DNA from 2 places in the Amycolatopsis dongchuanensis genome. Region 1 is predicted to be linked to the other one. Evidence: riboswitches for the same ligand, from Rfam matches in the RefSeq annotation. Region 1 holds a riboswitch; the other holds the start of a gene.
The links. A riboswitch is a leader RNA that binds a small molecule or an ion and turns the genes downstream of it on or off. The one in region 1 is predicted to bind thiamine pyrophosphate.
Positions count from the first base shown of each region.

Region 2: linked by a shared signal. The riboswitch ahead of ABFX51_RS00245 (thiamine ABC transporter substrate-binding protein) and the one ahead of thiO (glycine oxidase ThiO) in region 1 are both predicted to bind thiamine pyrophosphate.

Region 1 covers NZ_BAABIB010000095.1:531-8,678, forward strand. The annotation lists gene ABFX51_RS25935 (MarR family winged helix-turn-helix transcriptional regulator) at 1-180, opposite strand, end outside; gene thiG (thiazole synthase) at 295-1,065, opposite strand; gene thiS (sulfur carrier protein ThiS) at 1,058-1,258, opposite strand; gene thiO (glycine oxidase ThiO) at 1,259-2,347, opposite strand; TPP riboswitch at 2,342-2,450, opposite strand; gene thiE (thiamine phosphate synthase) at 2,482-3,141, shown strand; gene ABFX51_RS25960 (hypothetical protein) at 3,146-3,991, opposite strand; gene ABFX51_RS25965 (MFS transporter) at 4,134-5,543, opposite strand; gene ABFX51_RS25970 (GntR family transcriptional regulator) at 5,606-6,334, opposite strand; gene ABFX51_RS25975 (SIS domain-containing protein) at 6,563-7,570, shown strand; gene ABFX51_RS25980 (N-acetylglucosamine kinase) at 7,567-8,148, shown strand, end outside.
Region 2 covers NZ_BAABIB010000002.1:46,057-54,204, reverse strand. The annotation lists gene ABFX51_RS00260 (Fic family protein) at 1-1,041, opposite strand, end outside; gene ABFX51_RS00255 (hypothetical protein) at 1,600-1,833, opposite strand; gene ABFX51_RS00250 (4a-hydroxytetrahydrobiopterin dehydratase) at 1,897-2,187, opposite strand; TPP riboswitch at 2,220-2,333, shown strand; gene ABFX51_RS00245 (thiamine ABC transporter substrate-binding protein) at 2,356-3,405, shown strand; gene ABFX51_RS00240 (ABC transporter permease) at 3,402-4,997, shown strand; gene ABFX51_RS00235 (ABC transporter ATP-binding protein) at 4,997-6,016, shown strand; gene ABFX51_RS00230 (inositol monophosphatase family protein) at 6,013-6,831, shown strand; gene ABFX51_RS00225 (ABC transporter permease subunit) at 6,812-7,666, opposite strand; gene ABFX51_RS00220 (ABC transporter ATP-binding protein) at 7,663-8,148, opposite strand, start outside.

The DNA of each region.
Region 1 (8,148 bases):
CACGCCCTCCTTCACCGCCAGGTCGCCCAGCCGCATGGGGCCCGAGGCGACCAGCGTGGCCAGCGCGGAGATCGAACCGTGCCCCGGACCGGGACTGCCCGCCTGCCGCAAAGATCGTGACAGCCTGCCCACCGCCAGGAACAACCGCCCGGCGACGTCCTCGGTCGTCGACGTGTTCACCTCGAGCTCCTTCTGCTCGCCGTCCCCCGTTGCCAAGAGTTCGGACCACGATACGTGCACCCCACGTCTGGGTACGGTGAACACCGTAATCCGGACGTTCTCGGCAACCCAGGGTCAACGGGCGGGAGAAGAAGCCTGCGCCCAGAACCGTTGTGGAATGCGGCCCGCGCCCCGCGCCAGCCGTCCCGCGACGACCGCCGAGCGCATCGCCTGCGCCATCCGTTCCGGGTCCTGCGCGCGCGTCACGGCCGTGGACAGCAGCACCGCGTCGCAGCCCAGCTCCATCGCGAGCGCCGCGTCCGAAGCCGTGCCGATGCCCGCGTCGAGCACGATCGGCACGCTCGCCCTGGACACGATCAGCTCGATGTTGTGCGGGTTCCGGATCCCCAGGCCCGTCCCGATGGGCGCGCCGAGCGGCATCACGGCCGCACAGCCCGCCTCCTCCAGCCGCAACGCCAGCACCGGGTCGTCGTTCGTGTACGCCAGCACGGTGAACCCGTCGGCCACCAGACGTTCCGCCGCGTCGAGGGTCTCGATCGGGTCCGGCAGCAGCGTCCGGTCGTCGGCGTGGACCTCCAGCTTGATCAGGTCCGTCTCCAGCGCCTCACGCGCCAGTTGCGCCGTCAGCACCGCCTCCGCCGCGCTCCGGCAGCCCGCCGTGTTCGGCAACAGCCCGATACCCAGCCGCCGCACCAGTTCCAGCACCCCGGAACCGCCCTCGGCGTCCGCACGGCGCATCGCCACGGTCGTCAGCTCGGTGCCGGACGCGACCAACGCGCGTTCCAGCACCGCGAGGTTCGCCGCGCCGCCCGTGCCGATGATCAGCCGCGAGCCGAGTTTGTGCTCGCCGATGACCAGCTGGTCCCCGTCCACCGTCTCACCCACCTTGCACCGCCGTCAGGATCTCCAGCCGCGCGCCCGCCGGCACGACCACGTCGTCCCAGTCGCCCCGCCGGACGACTTCGCCGTCCAGCGCCACGGCGATGCCACGCGGCGCCGTGCCGAGCGCCTCGACCAGCCCGGCGACCGTGGTGCCGTCGGGGAAGGCCCGCCACTCGCCGTTGACCTGTACTTCCATCTACTTCTCTCCCAGCCGGTGTGGATCGGCCGCCGCCACGTGCGGAGGCGGCGGGGCGCCGTCGAGTAGGGCGACGACCGCGTCCGCCGTGACCGGTGCCAGCAGCAGCCCGTTGCGGTGGTGACCGGTCGCCGCCAGCACGCCGGGGCCCAGTTCGCCGATGAACGGGATGGTGTCGACGCTCGCCGCGCGCAGCCCCGACGCGCATTCCACGAGCTCGTACTCGTCAATGCTCGGGAAGATCCGTTCGGCGCCTTCCAGCAGCTCACGCACGCCCCGCGCGCTCACTGTCTCGTCGAACCCGGCCTCGTACTGCGTCGCCCCCAGCACGAGTTCCCCGTGCTCACGCGGCACGAGGTAGATCGGGCGCCCCTCGACGACGCCCCGCACGGTGCGCGCCGGCGGTGGCAGGCTGGTGCGCCGCGCCCGCAACCGCAGGATCTCGCCCTTCAGCGGCCGGACCGCGAGCGCCGGGTGCAGCCGGCCGCTCCGCGCCCCGGCGGCGATGACGGCGACGTCGCACCGCACCTCACCGGCGAGCGTCCGGACCCGGCCGGGTTCGAGACCCGTCACCTCGTCGTCGGCGAACTTCACGCCCCGCCGGACGGCCGCGGCCTGCAACGACCGCAGCAGCCGCCGGTTGTCCACCGCAAGATCACCGGGCACCAGCAGCGCGCGAATCCCGTTGACGCCGGGCTCCAGCGCCCGCAACTGACGGCCGGTGACGGACTCGACCTCGCGCCCCAGTGAGGCGAGGTATCCGGCGAGCACTTCCAGCTGCCCCGCGTCACCCCGGTCGAGCGCGACCACGACTGTGCCCGCGGTCGACAACCCGGGATCACCCCCGTCGCGGGTCAGCTCGGCCGCGAACGCCGGCCACCGCCGGAGCGACTCCTCGCCGAGGTGCAGCGCGGCCTCCTCGCCGGGCCACGCCTCGGTGACCGGCGCGAGCATCCCGCCCGCGACCCACGAAGCCCCGCGACCGGGCGAAGGATCGACCACCGTGACGTCGTGCCCCGCGAGCGCGGCGCGCCATGCCACCGACAGACCGATGACCCCGCCGCCGATCACGGCTACTCGTTCGACCACAGAAATCACGCTCCCTGCGCCGGCATTATCCGGATCAGGTTCCACGGTCGGAGCGGTCGCGGCTCCCTCTCAGCCCGTGCCTCGGGCTCCCGTGCGGACCCCTCCACCATAACCCGTCGGCTACCGTGACGACCATGCCAGGGCTCAGCGGGGACCAGATCAGGAAGCGGCTCGACGAGGCACGGCTCTACCTGTGCACCGACGCGCGGCGGGACCGCGGCGACCTCGCGGAGTTCGCCGACGCGGCGTTGGCCGGCGGGGTCGACATCATCCAGCTCCGCGACAAGACGGGTGGCGCGCCGCTGGAGGCGAAGCAGGAGCTGGCGGCGCTGGAGGTGCTCGCCGAGGCGTGTGCCCGCCACGGCGCGTTGCTCGCCGTGAACGACCGCGCGGACGTGGCGCTCGCCGTGGACGCCGACGTGCTGCACCTGGGCCAGGACGACCTGCCGGTGCCGGTCGCGCGGCGCATCCTCGGCGACGGACCGGTGATCGGCCGCTCGACGCACTCCGTGGACCAGGCGCGCGCGGCGGAGGCGGAGCCGGGCGTGGACTACTTCTGCACCGGCCCGTGCTGGCCGACGCCGACGAAGCCGGGCCGTCCCGCGCCGGGGCTCGACCTGGTGCGGGCGACGGCCGGGGCACGCCGCCCGTGGTTCGCCATCGGCGGGATCGACGAAAAGCGCCTGCCCGAGGTGCTCGAGGCAGGCGCTTCGCGAGTGGTGGTGGTGCGGGCCATCACCGAGGCCGACGACCCGCGTGAAGCCGCCCGGCGGCTGGCCGAGCGGCTGCGCTGACGGCTCAGCCGCTGGTCGGGGCCGCGCTCTGGGTCGGCGTCGCCGACTGGGTGGGAGTGGCGCTGGTCTGCGACTGCGTCTCCTCCTGGGTGGGCGTCGCCGACTCCGACGTCGACGTCCGCGTGGTCGACGAAGGCGCCGACGAGCGCGAGCGCGACGACGGGGTCTCCGTGACCGTCCTGGTCGTGTCCGTGGTCGGCTCCGACCCGCCGGACTTGCCACCGCCGCCGACGACCTGGCTGAACGTCGTGCCCTTGCCGCCGGAGACCGCGTGCCCGGTCACGGACTCGAACCCGGTCAGCGCGAGCATGCCGATGACGAACGCCGCCACGCTCGTGCCCACGATGAGCGTCCACCGGTTCTTCCACCAGGGCTTCTTGGCCGGCTTCTCCGGCGCCGCCAGCACCGTCGTCCGCATCCCCGTCATGCCCGTCGCCCCCGGCTTCGGGATGTAGACCGTGCGCTGACCGGCGGCGGACTGCCCGGCGCCCGCCATCGGGATGTGCTGCGTCGGCTGTGCGGCGCCGCCCCCGGGTACCTGCCGCGTCGGCTGCACCAACGGGTTCACCGACGTCGCGGGCGGTTCGACGAACCGCGTCTCCTGGCGCAGTCGCGTGTCGTTGAGCGCCAGCATCTCCGCCGTCCTGCGCGCCGCTTCCTTCGTGCGTTTCAGCGAACGCAGGTACAGCTCACTGCCGATCGTCGTGATGATGCTGGCGATCCCCGCACCGGCGACCGTGCCGCCCACCCCCAGCGTCGAGCCCAGGAACGCGGCCGTGATCGCGGCCAGCGCCGACGCCACCACCTGTGCCGGCTTGAGGCCGGACTTCTCTTTTTCTTCCTCGGCCATGATTCCGATCTGCTCGCAGGTTGCCACGCCGTGATACCACGGTGTTCAACGTGTTAGTCGATCGAAATGCTCCCGGTGTTAGCAGTTTCGTGAGCCGCACCACGGCGTCTGTCCACAGTGGACTCGAATACTCACGGGTACTTCACCGGCCCAGCTGCGTCGGCGGCCCGTCGACCGCGCAGTGCAGGCAGTGCTGCCCATGGTCTTTCCCTTGTGGCCCAACGTGTTCCGGCTTCAACACGGAGTTGCTGACGCCGAGCGCGAGCAGGCCGCCGAGCGCCGCGAGACCGGCGCAGACGACCAGCGAAACCCGCCAGCCGGCGGTGAGCGCCACGGGATCGGCGTAGGACTCCCCGGACAGCCCGGCGACCGCGGGCAACACGGCGATCGCCAGCAACGTGCCCGCCCGCGCGATCGCGTTGTTGACCCCCGAGGCGACCCCGGCGTGCTCGGCGGGTGCCGCGGCGAGCACCGTCGCCGTCACCGGTGCGACCACCGCCGCCAACCCGAGCCCGAACACGAGGACCGCGGGCAGCACGGTCCCCAGGTACGACGAGCCCGGTCCGACGCGCGTCAGCAGCAGCATGCCCGCGGCCAGCACGAACGGCCCCGCGACGAGCTGGAGGCGGGGGCCGATCCGCTGCGCGAGCGCGCCGGACCGGCCCGACAGCACGAGCATGACGACCGTGATGGGCAGCCCGGCCAGGCCCGCGGCCGTCGGCGAGTACCGCAGCGACACCTGCAACTGCAGCACCAGCAGGGTCATCACGCCGCCGAGCGCCGCGTACACGACGAACGTCAGCGCGTTGGACGCCGTGAACGTGCGGTCGGCGAACATCCGCGGCGGCACGAGCGGGTCCGCCGACCGCCGCTGCCGCACCACGAACGCGGCCAGGGCGACGAGCCCCACCGCGCCCGCGACCAGCACCAGCGGGTCCGCCACACCCCGGGCCGGCGCCTCGACGAGCGCCGCCGTGACCCCGGCGAGCCCGGCCGCGCCCAGCACCGACCCGGTCACGTCCAGCCGCCCTTCCGCGGTCTCGTCGCGCGACTCGGGCACGTAGCGGCGGGCGAGCCAGACGCACGCGACCGCCACCGGCAGGTTGATCAGGAAACCCAGCCGCCACGACCACGCCTGCACCAGCAACCCGCCGACCAGCGGCCCGGCCGCCGCCGCGAGCCCGCCGAGCCCCGACCACGCGCCGATCGCCCTCGGCCGGTCCTCCTGCGCGAACGACGACTGGAGGATCGCCAGCGAACCCGGTGTCAGCAACGCGCCGCCGACACCCTGCAGCACGCGCGTCACGACGAGCATCGGCGTGGACACGGCGAGCCCGCACAGCAGCGAAGCCGCGCCGAACCAGACGACCCCGACGAGGAACACGCGCCGCCTGCCGAAGCGGTCGCCCAGCGAACCCGCGATCAGGATCAACGCCGCCAGCGCGAGCAGGTAGCCGTCGAGGATCCACTGCAGACCCGCCACCGAGGCGTCGAACTCCGCCCCGATCCTGGGCAGCGCGACGTTGACGATCGAACCGTCGAGCATCGCCATCCCGGACCCGAGGATGGTGGTGGCGAGGACACCGCGCGCCCGCGCGGTGCCCCAGCGCACGGTCACGGGGTGGTCAGGGTGGTGACGAACTTGTACCGGTCACCGCGGTAGATGGAACGGACGAACTCCACGGGCTTGCCGTCCGAACCGAACGAGTGCCGGGACAGCAGCAGCACCGGCATCCCGACGTCGGCGCCGAGCAGCTCCGCCTCGACGGGGCCGGCGAGCGAGGTCTCGATCGTCTCCTCGGCGCGTTCCATCTGGACACCGAACTGCTCGCGCAGAACCGCGTACAACGAGCCGCCGCCCGAGATGTGCTTGCGCAGCCCCCGGAACCGGGACAGCGGCAGGTGCGTGGTCTCCAGCGCCATCGGCTCGCCGTCAGCGAGGCGCAGCCGGCGCATGCGCAGGATCTTGGCGCCGCTGCGGATGCCGAGCAGCTTCGACATCTCCGGTTCGGACGGCAGCTCCTCGATCTCCAGCAGCTTCGACGACGGCTCGCGGCCCTGCGCCCGCATGTCCTCGGTGTACGACGACAGCTGGAGGCGCTGGGCGAGCTTGGGTTCCGCGGCGAAGGTGCCCTTGCCCTGCACGCGGTGCAGGCGCCCTTCGGCGGTCAGGTCGGCGAGCGCCTGGCGGACGGTCGTGCGGGAGACCCCGAAGTCGGTGGCGAGCGCACGCTCGGTGGGGATGGGCGAACCGGGGGGCAGGCTCTCCAGGAGGTCGAGGAGGTGCTGCTTCAACGCCCAGTACTTCGGTTCGCGCTGCCCGCGCGTGGGTGACTCCAACATGACCGACTCCCTCTTTCGACACGCCTCCCGGCGCGAGAAGAAACTACCCTTTCGCCCCGTCTTCCCGCCCGGGTTTAGTATTGGTCTAGACCTTAAAGGGGTAATGCTGCGAAGATGCGGGAAAACCTACCGGATTCCGGCCTCGGTTCGCCCTGGCGGCACGGTGCCGACCACGCGCACAATCGCAGGAGCACGAAAGGGAGAACTATGACCCGCCCCGGACAGCACATGGCAGCGGAGATCGCCGAGCAACCTGAGGTGCTGGCCGGCCTCGTGGCCCGGCGCGCGGAGATCGCCGAGGTGGCGCAGGTCATCGCCCACCGTCCGCCGCGGTTCGCGCTGCTGGCCGCGCGCGGGTCGAGCGATCACGCGGCGTTGTACGCGAAGTACCTGATCGAGGTAATGCTCGGGCTGCCGGCGGGGCTCGTGTCCCCGTCGACCGTCACACTCTACGGTGCGCGCCCCGACCTGCGCGACGTCCTGCTCGTGTCCGTCAGCCAGAGCGGCGGCTCCCCTGACCTGCTGGAATTCACCGAGACCGCGCGCAAGCAGGGGGCGCTGACCGTCGCGGTCACCAACACGCCGGACAGCCCGCTGCACCGCGCGGCCGAACTGGGCGTGAACATCGGCGCGGGCACGGAGCGTGCCGTCGCCGCCACCAAGACGTACTCCGCCACACTGCTGGCGCTGTACCTGCTGATCGACGCCGTGCGCGGGGGCGACGGCTCCGCGGCCGCCGAGCTGGGCCCGCTCGCCGAGCAGGCGCTGCAGGCGCCCGTGCAGCGCGCGGTGGACCGGTACCGCTTCGTCAACCGCATCATCACCACCGGCCGCGGCTACTCGTACGCCACGGCGCTGGAGTCGGCGCTGAAACTCGCCGAGACCAGCTACCTCGCCGCCCGCGCGTACAGCGGTGCTGACCTGTTGCACGGTCCCGTCGCGGCGATCGACGAGGACACCGCGGTGCTCGCCGTGACCGGCACCGGGCGCGGCGGTGCGGCGATGCAGGACGTGCTGAAAGCGGTTGCCGAGCGGGGCGCGGACGTGCTGGCGCTCGGTTCCGCGGCCGACGACGTGCCCGCGGCGCTGCGGATCCCCGTCCCGGCGGTGGCCGAGGAGCTGGCGCCGGTGCTGGAGGTGCTGCCGGTGCAGCAGCTCGCGCTGGGCCTGTCGGTCGCGCGCGGTGGCGACCCGGACAGCCCGCGCGGCCTGCTGAAGGTGACCAGGACGCGATGAGCTTCGTCATCGGGGTGGACGCGGGCGGCACGTCCACCCGCGCCATCGCCGTGGACGCGGCGGGCACGGTGCTCGGCACCGGCCGCTCCGGTGGCGCGAACCCCAACTCGCACTCGCCGTCGATCGCGGTCGCCCACCTCGCGGAAGCGATCGAGGGCTGCCTGTCGGGGCTGAACGTGCAGGAGGCAAACGCTTGCGTCGTCGGCATGGCCGGCAGCAGCAAGCTCACCGACCCCGCGGTGGCGGAGCTGTTCGACGCCACCTGGCAGCGGCTCGGCCTCGGCGAGGTCCAGGTGCGGACGGATCCCGAGGTGGCGTTCGCGTCGGCGACCTCCGCCCCGGACGGCACGGTGCTCGTCGCGGGCACGGGGTCGATCGCGGGCCGCATCCGCAAGCGGCGTCTGGTCGCCACGGCCGGCGGTTACGGCTGGTTGCTGGGCGACGAGGGTTCGGCGTTCTGGCTCGGCCGCGAGGCCGTCCGCGCGACGCTGGACGCGCTCGCCGCCCGGCGCGAACTCGGCGAGCTGGCGCGGTCCGTGCTCGCGGAGGCGGAGGTGGAGACGGATGATCCGCTCCTG
Region 2 (8,148 bases), on a different contig from region 1:
ATTTCTTGCCCCTTGATTTGTGATGCCTAGATTGGTCTCAACCCGTTTCACGGTGACGAACGGGTTCGAGAACAAGAGATCGACCACCTCGACTGCTCGGCTTTTGGTCCCCGCGAGCATCGATCGGTACGATTCTCGAAGCTCAACCAGTCTCCCTGCTCGCTCTTCGGCGTCAGTTGCTTGACGATATACCGCAGTCAGGAAGAACTGAATCCATTCCTGGACTTCCCCTCGCTCGCGAACGGCTTGCAATCGGTCGTAGTACTCCTGCCTGTTGGTCTCCATGTATGCGCTGACATACAGTAGAGGTAGCTCAAGAACTTTCTTCTCGATAAGGAGAAGTGTTATTAGGAGCCTTCCAATGCGCCCATTTCCATCCAAAAAGGGGTGAATCGTCTCAAATTGGTAGTGCATCAAAGCGCATTTGATCAGAATTGGGAGCTTGTCGTCTTCATGTACGAAGTTTTCCCAGTCCTTCAGGTGATCTCCGAGTAGTTCTGGCAGTGGTGGCACAAAGACCGCCGTGTCGGGCGAGTCTGTGGGGGACCCGATCCAAACTGGGCTGGTTCGCAGTTCGCCCGGCCGCTTTTCTTGGCCTCGAACGCCAGACAGTAGAATGGCGTGAATTTCCCGAATCAATCGAGTGGATATCGGCAGCGATTCGAGGAGCCTAATGCCCTCGTTCAATGCTCTCTGGTAGTTGAAAACCTCAGCAATGTCATCGCTTTCGGTCGGCTCCACTGCTGCTTCAGCCTGAAGCACGTCTGAAAGCGAAGCTTCTGTTCCCTCGATTCGCGAGCTGGCCACAGCTTCTCGCCTTTGATAGGGCTGTACCAAGATGCCAGGGTTACTCAATAGTCGACCTACGCCAGAGAGTCGTCCAAGTGCCGCGTCGGCCCTCGATAGTGCCAAGACGGTGTCAAGCGACAGATCGAGATAGCGTGGCAGGTCGGCAGGCTCGAAGTACCAGAAGGCCCACTTGTCGCCGGGCTTCTTAACTGGTCGACCGAACTCGGGGGCGACAAAGCGAGCTGGATCCATGGATGCAGGGTACAACGGAAGTGCCCTCTTTGTTGGAGTTGCCCCGGCTGCACCTCCGTGGATGATTGACCCGTTCGTGAGGACGACTCACGAGCGAGGGCAAACCGCCATCGTCGCCGACATGCTCCTGCGAGTCTCGGCCCAAGGCAAAAGTCAGCGACATCACTCGGGCGCGCTCACCCCTGTTCGTCAGCCGTTCGTCAGGACAGCCATCGAGCACGGCAAACGACCACCATCGACGAGCGAGGAACACCCAGGTCAGGCCGCTAACCCGGGCGTTCCCGCAGGTCGCGATTTGTTCCGCTTCAACGTCTGAACCGGGCCGCCCCAAAAAAGAAGCCCTCCCCGCGCGCACGGGGAGGGCTCCGGAGAAGCGCTCAGCCGGCGAGGCCGAGCAGGATGACGGCCAGCAGGGTGACCGTCGTGGCGATCGCGGTGACCCAGGTGCGCTGGGCCGAGGACAGGGTGCGGTTCATGGCGATCCTGAGGGGCTGGTGCGGACGTTCCGCGCGTGGAAGCGCCTTGATCAAGACCACCGTTAACACCCTGTGACGCAAATCACTCCGTAGAGTGTCTGCTGCGGGCGGTGTACCAGAACACCGCACCCGCAGCCCCGAGCATCAACACGAACGCCAGCGACCCGACGACGACCGCGCGCGTCTCGCCCGTCGACTGGACCGGGGCGCTCTCCTGCTGCTGACGGGTGCCGGCCTCGGCCGCCTGCGCGACCCCGCCGAACAGCACCGCGAACACCACCGCCAACCCTGCAACCTTGACAAGGATCTTCGACATCGTGCGTTCCCTCCACTCCGGCAACGCACGAGGTCACTGCGGATGTTGCCGCGGTAGCGAAGATCACAGCGCGTCGACGACCCCGTCGATCTCGGCGGCGAGCGAGACGTCCTTCTCGGTCAGCCCGCCCGCGGAGTGGGTGCTGAGCCGGAACGTCACCGTGCGCCAGCGGATGTCCATGTCGGGGTGGTGGTCGACGCTCTCCGCGATCTCGGCGACCCGGTTGACCACCTGGATCGCCTGCGGGAAGCTGCCGAGCTCGGCCGTGCGCTCGAGCGCGTCCCCCTCCCGCTTCCAGTGCGGCAGCCGCGTCAGCGCGTCGGCGATCTGGTCGTCGGTCAGTAGCTCTGCCATGTCTCCATGGTGGTCCCGCGCCCGGTACGCTGCACGGTTGCCACGGGAGTCCGGGACCAGACCGGGCTGAGAGGCGGGTGCGAACCCGCGACCGTCCGAACTTGATTCCGGATAACGCCGGCGCAAGGAGGCCTGATCCCCTCCTGCCGGTGAGCACAAGGAGGGGCCATGAGAGGCAAGTGGAGCGCGGCGGTCGTGCTCGGCCTGACCGCCGTACTCACCACCGGCTGCACGCTGGTGGGCGGCGGCTCGAACGACGACGCCGGCGCGACCGTCACGCTCGTCACGCACGATTCGTTCGCCGCCCCGCAGCAGGTGCTCGACGCGTTCCAGCAGCAGACCGGCATCAAGATCGCCGTGCTGAAGAAGGGTGACGCCGGCGCGCTCACGAACTCGCTCGTGCTGACGAAGGCGAACCCGATCGGCGACGTCGCGTACGGCATCGACTCGACCTTCGCCTCGCGGGCGCTCAGCGAGGGCATCTTCGAGTCGTACACGAGCCCCGAGGCCGATCGTGGGCCGCAGCGCTACGCGGTCGACAGCGAGCACCGGATGTCGGCCGTGGACCTCGGTGACGTGTGCCTGAACGTCGACACGAACTGGTTCACCGAGCGGAACCTCCCGGCGCCCACGGGCTACGACGACCTCACCGACCCGCGGTACAAGGACCTGCTGGTGGTGGAGAACCCCGCGACGTCCTCGCCGGGCCTGGCGTTCCTGCTGGGCACCATCGCCAAGTACGGCGAGCAGGGCTGGCAGGCCTACTGGCAGAAGCTCAAGGACAACGGCGTGCAGTCGGTCAGCGGCTGGGAGGAGGCCTACGGGCAGGACTTCTCCGGCTCCTCCGGCAAGGGCCCGCGGCCCATCGTCGTCTCCTACGCCTCCTCGCCGGCCGCCGAGATCGGTGACGACGGCAAGCCGCGCACCAAGGCACTGCTCGACACCTGCTACCGGCAGGTCGAGTACGCCGGGGTGCTGGCGGGCACGAAGCAGGCCGACAAGGCGCACAAGGTGATCGACTTCCTGCTGTCGCAGCAGTTCCAGGCGACGGTGGCGGACAGCATGTACGTCTACCCGGCGCGTGACGGCGTGGCGCTGCCGAAGGCGTGGGCGGACGCCGCGCCGCTGCCGCGCGACTCCGCGAGCCTGCCCGCCGACCAGGTGCAGAGCGGGCGTGAGCGGTGGATCGGGCAGTGGCGGTCGTTGCTCGGCCAGTGAGCCGCGCCGGCCTGGGGCTGCTGGCCCTGGTGCCGCTCGGGTTCCTGGTCGTCTTCTTCGCCTGGCCGGTGCTGGCGATCCTGCGCCGCGGGTTCGCCGACGGCGGCGTGGGTGCCGCGCTCGTGGCGGGCGAGACGTGGCGGCTGGCCGGGTTCACCGTCGCGCAGGCGGCCGGCTCGACCGTGCTCGCGGTGGTCGCCGGGATGCCGCTGGCCTTCGTGCTCGCGCGGGTGCGGCTGCCGGGCGTCGGGCTCGTCCGCACGCTCGTGCTGGTGCCGTTCGTGCTGCCGACCGTCGTGGTGGGGCTCGCCTTCCGCGCGCTGTGGCCCGACGGCGGGGTGCTCTCGATCGTGCTCGCCAACGCGTTCTTCAACGTCGCCGTCGTCGCGCGGACGGTGGGCGGGCTGTGGGCGCATCTCGACTCGCGGGCCGAGGACGCGGCACGTTCGCTGGGGGCCTCGCGGGCGAGGGCCTTCCGCTCGGTGACCCTGCCCGCGCTACTGCCCGCGATCACCTCCGCGGCGGCGGTGGTGTTCCTGTTCTGCGCCACCAGTTTCGGCGTGGTGCTCGTGCTCGGCGGCGGCCGGTTCCGCACGCTGGAGACCGAGATCTACCTGCGCACCGAGAACCTGCTCGACCTGACCGGCGCCGCCGCGTTGTCCCTGGTGCAGATCGCAGCGGTGCTCGCCGCGCTGCTGCTCGGGGCCGCGGCCCGGCGCCGCCGGGAGACCGCGCTCAAACTCCGCGCCCGTGGGGAAACCGCGCGGCGCCCGACGGGCGGCGAGTGGTGGGTCGTCGGTGCCGCGGGCGTGGTGCTCGCGTTGCTGCTGACCCCGATCGTCGCGCTGCTGCTGCGTTCGGTGTCCACTGAGGACGGTTGGAGCCTCGCGGGCTACCGCGCGCTGGCCACCACCGGCAACGACGGCACGTTGCAGATCTCCGGCTGGGGTGCGGCGGTGAACTCGCTGCTCACCGCGACCGACGCGACCGTGCTGGCCCTGCTCGTCGGGGTGTCCGCCGCGGTACTGGTCGTGGCGCTGCGCCGGGCGCCCGGTCGCCTCCAGCACGGGCTCGCGGAGGGCATGGACGCGGCGTTGATGCTGCCGCTCGGCGTGTCCGCGGTGACCGTCGGGTTCGGCTACCTCATCACGCTCGACGCGCTGCCGGGCGACCTGCGGACCTCGCCGATCCTCGTGCCGCTCGCGCAGGCGCTCGTGGTGATCCCGCTCGTCGTGCGGATGGTGCTGCCGGTGTTGCGGTCGATCGACGACCGGCTGCGCCAGGCCGCGGCGACCCTCGGCGCGGGCCCGCCGCGGGTTTGGCGGGAGATCGACGTGCCGCTCGCGATCCGGTCCGTGGTCGCGGCGGCGGGCTTCGGGTACGTCGTCGCGCTCGGCGAGTTCGGCGCGACGAGCTTCCTCGCCCGGCCGCAGACACCGACGTTGCCGGTGGCGATCGCGTCGCTCATCGCGCGGCCGGGCGAGCTGAACAACCAGATGGCCTACGCCGCCTGCGCGCTGCTGATGCTCGTGACAGCGGCCGCCGTGGTCGTGATCGACCGGATCGGCTCCGGCCGGGTGGGAGAGTTCTGATGTCGTTGTCGGTGCACGGCCTGACTGTCCGCTACGGCTCGTTCACGGCGGTGCGGAACGCCGAGCTGGACATCGCCGACGGCGAGGTGCTCGCGCTGCTCGGCCCCTCCGGTTCGGGCAAGTCCACGCTGCTGCGCGCCATCACCGGGCTGGAGCCGCTCACCGCGGGCAGCGTCCGGTGGGACGGCGAGGACCTCGCCCGCGTGCCGGTGCACGAGCGCGGGTTCGGGCTGGTGTTCCAGGACGGGCAGCTGTTCCCGCACCGGGACGTCGCGGGCAACATCGCGTTCGGGCTGAGGATGCGCAGGATGCCGGCTAAGGACCGCGAGGACCGCGTCAGGCAGCTGCTGGAACTCGTGGGCTTGAGCGGGTACGAGCGGCGTCGCGTGACGGAGCTGTCCGGCGGTGAAGCGCAACGGGTCGCGCTGGCGCGGGCACTCGCGCCCGAACCCCGCCTGCTGCTGTTGGACGAGCCACTGTCCGGTTTGGACGCCGGTCTGCGCGAGCAGCTCGCCGTTGACCTCGCCGAGGTGCTGCGCAACGCCAAGATCCCCGCGCTGCTCGTCACGCACGACCAGGAGGAGGCGTTCACGCTCGCCGACCGCGTGGCCGTGTTGCGGGCGGGCGAGATCCGGCAGGTGGGCGCGGTCCGCGAGGTGTGGCGACGCCCCGCCGACGACGAGACCGCCGCCTTCCTCGGCGTGACGACGTTCTTCGACGGAACCGCCGAAGACGGCGTGATCCGGTTCCCGCTGGGCGAGTTCACCCGCGACGAGCCGGACGGCCCGGTCCGGATCGGGCTGCGCCCGCACGCCCTGCGCGTCGCGGAGCACGGCATCGCAGGCGAGGTCCTCACGAGGGTGCACCGGCGGGACCACGTGCGCCTGCGGGTCCGGACCGGGCACGGGGTGGTGGACGCCGTCGCCCCGGTGGACGCCGAACTCCACCCGGGTGACGGAATCCGGCTTGAGCTGGATGATCAAGGGGTAGTCCTGCGGCCGACGAAAGGGAACGCATGATCCACTGGCCGGTGCCCGAACCCGAGATCCCCGCCGGGACCCACCCCGCGCTCGCCGCCGTCGCCCGCGCGGCGGTGGCCGCCTTCCGCGACGCCCGCGGCCGGTTCGACCGCACGCAGCTCGCCGAGAAGGTCGACATGGGCGCCGACGGCACTCCCACCACGAGGCTCGACCAGCTGGTCGACACCGCGGTCGCGGAGACGGTGGACGCGCACCGGGTCAACCTGATCAGCGAGGAGATCGGGGTCATCGACAACGGCTCGGCCGTCACGCTCGTGGTCGACCCCGTCGACGGCACGTCGAACGCCGTGGCGGGGGTGCCGTTCTCGGCGTTCGCCGGCGTGGTCGCGGTGGACGGCGAGGCCGTCGAGTCGCTGACCACGTGGCTCGACACCGGGCGCAGCTGGCACGCGAAGGCCGGGGAGACGCTGCCGTACCGGACGACCGGCCGCCGCGAGCTGGACGGCGCCGCGGTGAGCCTGCTGCGGCCGCACCCGAAGAGCGAGGACGCGTGGCTTCGGGTCAGCCGCCGTGCCGGGCGGGTGCGGGTGTTGTCCAGCAGCTGCCTCGAAGCCGCGCTCGTCGCGGAGGGCTCGCTGGACGCTTTCGCCGACCCCGGCTCGGACACCCACCGGATCATGGACATCGCCGCCGCGGCCGTGTTGCTGCCCGCCGCCGGCGGAGCCCTGATCGACGCCTACGGCCGTCCCGTCGAGATCGACCCGGACCTCAGCCGCCGCTGGTCCGGGATCGCCGCGGCGACCCCGGACCTCGCGGAGGAGCTGGCCGAGGAGATCAACCGTCCTTCGTCGTGATCCGGGCGTACGCCAGCGCCAGCCCGACCACGACGTAGGAGGCGGCGCGGAGCGCGCCCTCGCCGAGCGCCGCGGTCGGCATCGGGTCCCGCAGCACGTCGGCCAGCGCGTCCCAGGACTTCGGCAGCAGGAACGGGTGCAGCCAGTCCACAGCGGACAGCAGGAGCAGCACGTTCGACACGATCGTGCCCGCCAGCACCGACACCACGACGAGCATCGGGTGCTCGGTGCACGCCGAGATCGCCAGCGCCACCGCGCCGACCGCCCACAGCTGCAGCGTCACCCAGCCGACGGCGATCGCGATCTTGCCCAGCGCCGCGCCGAAGGACAACGTGGTACCGGACAACGTGAACAGCGAGCCGGTGCCGTTGAGCACCAGCCCCGCGACCACGGCGACCACGGCCATCAGCGCCACCGAGGCGAGGGTGAACGTCGCCACGCCGAGCGCCTTGACCGCCAGCAGACGACCACGGCTGACCGGCGCGAGCAGCCAGCCGCGCAGCGTGCCGTTCGCCAGCTCGCCCGCGATCGCGTCACCCGCCGACATCGCGGTGGTGAGCGGCAGCAACAGGGTGAGCGTCATGGTGAGGATGGCGATCGGCAGCACGAACGCGTTGGCCGCCGCCGTGGTGAACAGGGCCTCGGGCCCGCCGCCACCGTCACCCGACCCGCCGATCCGGAGCGCGATCGCGACGATCACCGGGATCAACGCGAGTAGCCCGAGCACGATGAGCGTGCGTGGCCGCCGGAAGATCCAGCGCAGTTCCGCCAGGTACAGGCGCGGCAGCGGCACCGCCGTGCGCTGCACGGGCGCTGTCAGTGTCGCGGTCGTCATGCGCTCACCTCGTCCACATCGGACAGTCCGTCCGGCTCTGCCTCGTCCTGCGTGAGCCGGGCGAACAGGTCCTCCAGGCCCGTGCGCTCCCGCCGCACCTCGTGCACCGCGACCCCGCCCCGCACGAGCGCCTCGACCACCTGCGGCGCCGCCACGGCCGTGAGGTCCGCCCGGACGCCGTCCGGCACGAGTTTGCCGGGAATCCGGTGCTCCCGCAGGGTTTCCAGCGCGAGGTCACCGTCCGGTGTGGACACCACGAGGCCCGGGCTGCCGGACTCCAGCAGGTCGTCGAGCTCGCCCTGCGCCACCACCGTCCCGTCGTGCAGGACCGCCACGTGCGTGCACGTCGCCTCCACCTCGGCCAGCAGGTGCGACGACACCAGCACGGTCACGCCGTCGGCGTGCAGCTCGCCGATGATCCGCCGGATCTCCCGGGTGCCCGCCGGGTCGAGGCCGTTCGTCGGCTCGTCCAGCACCACCAT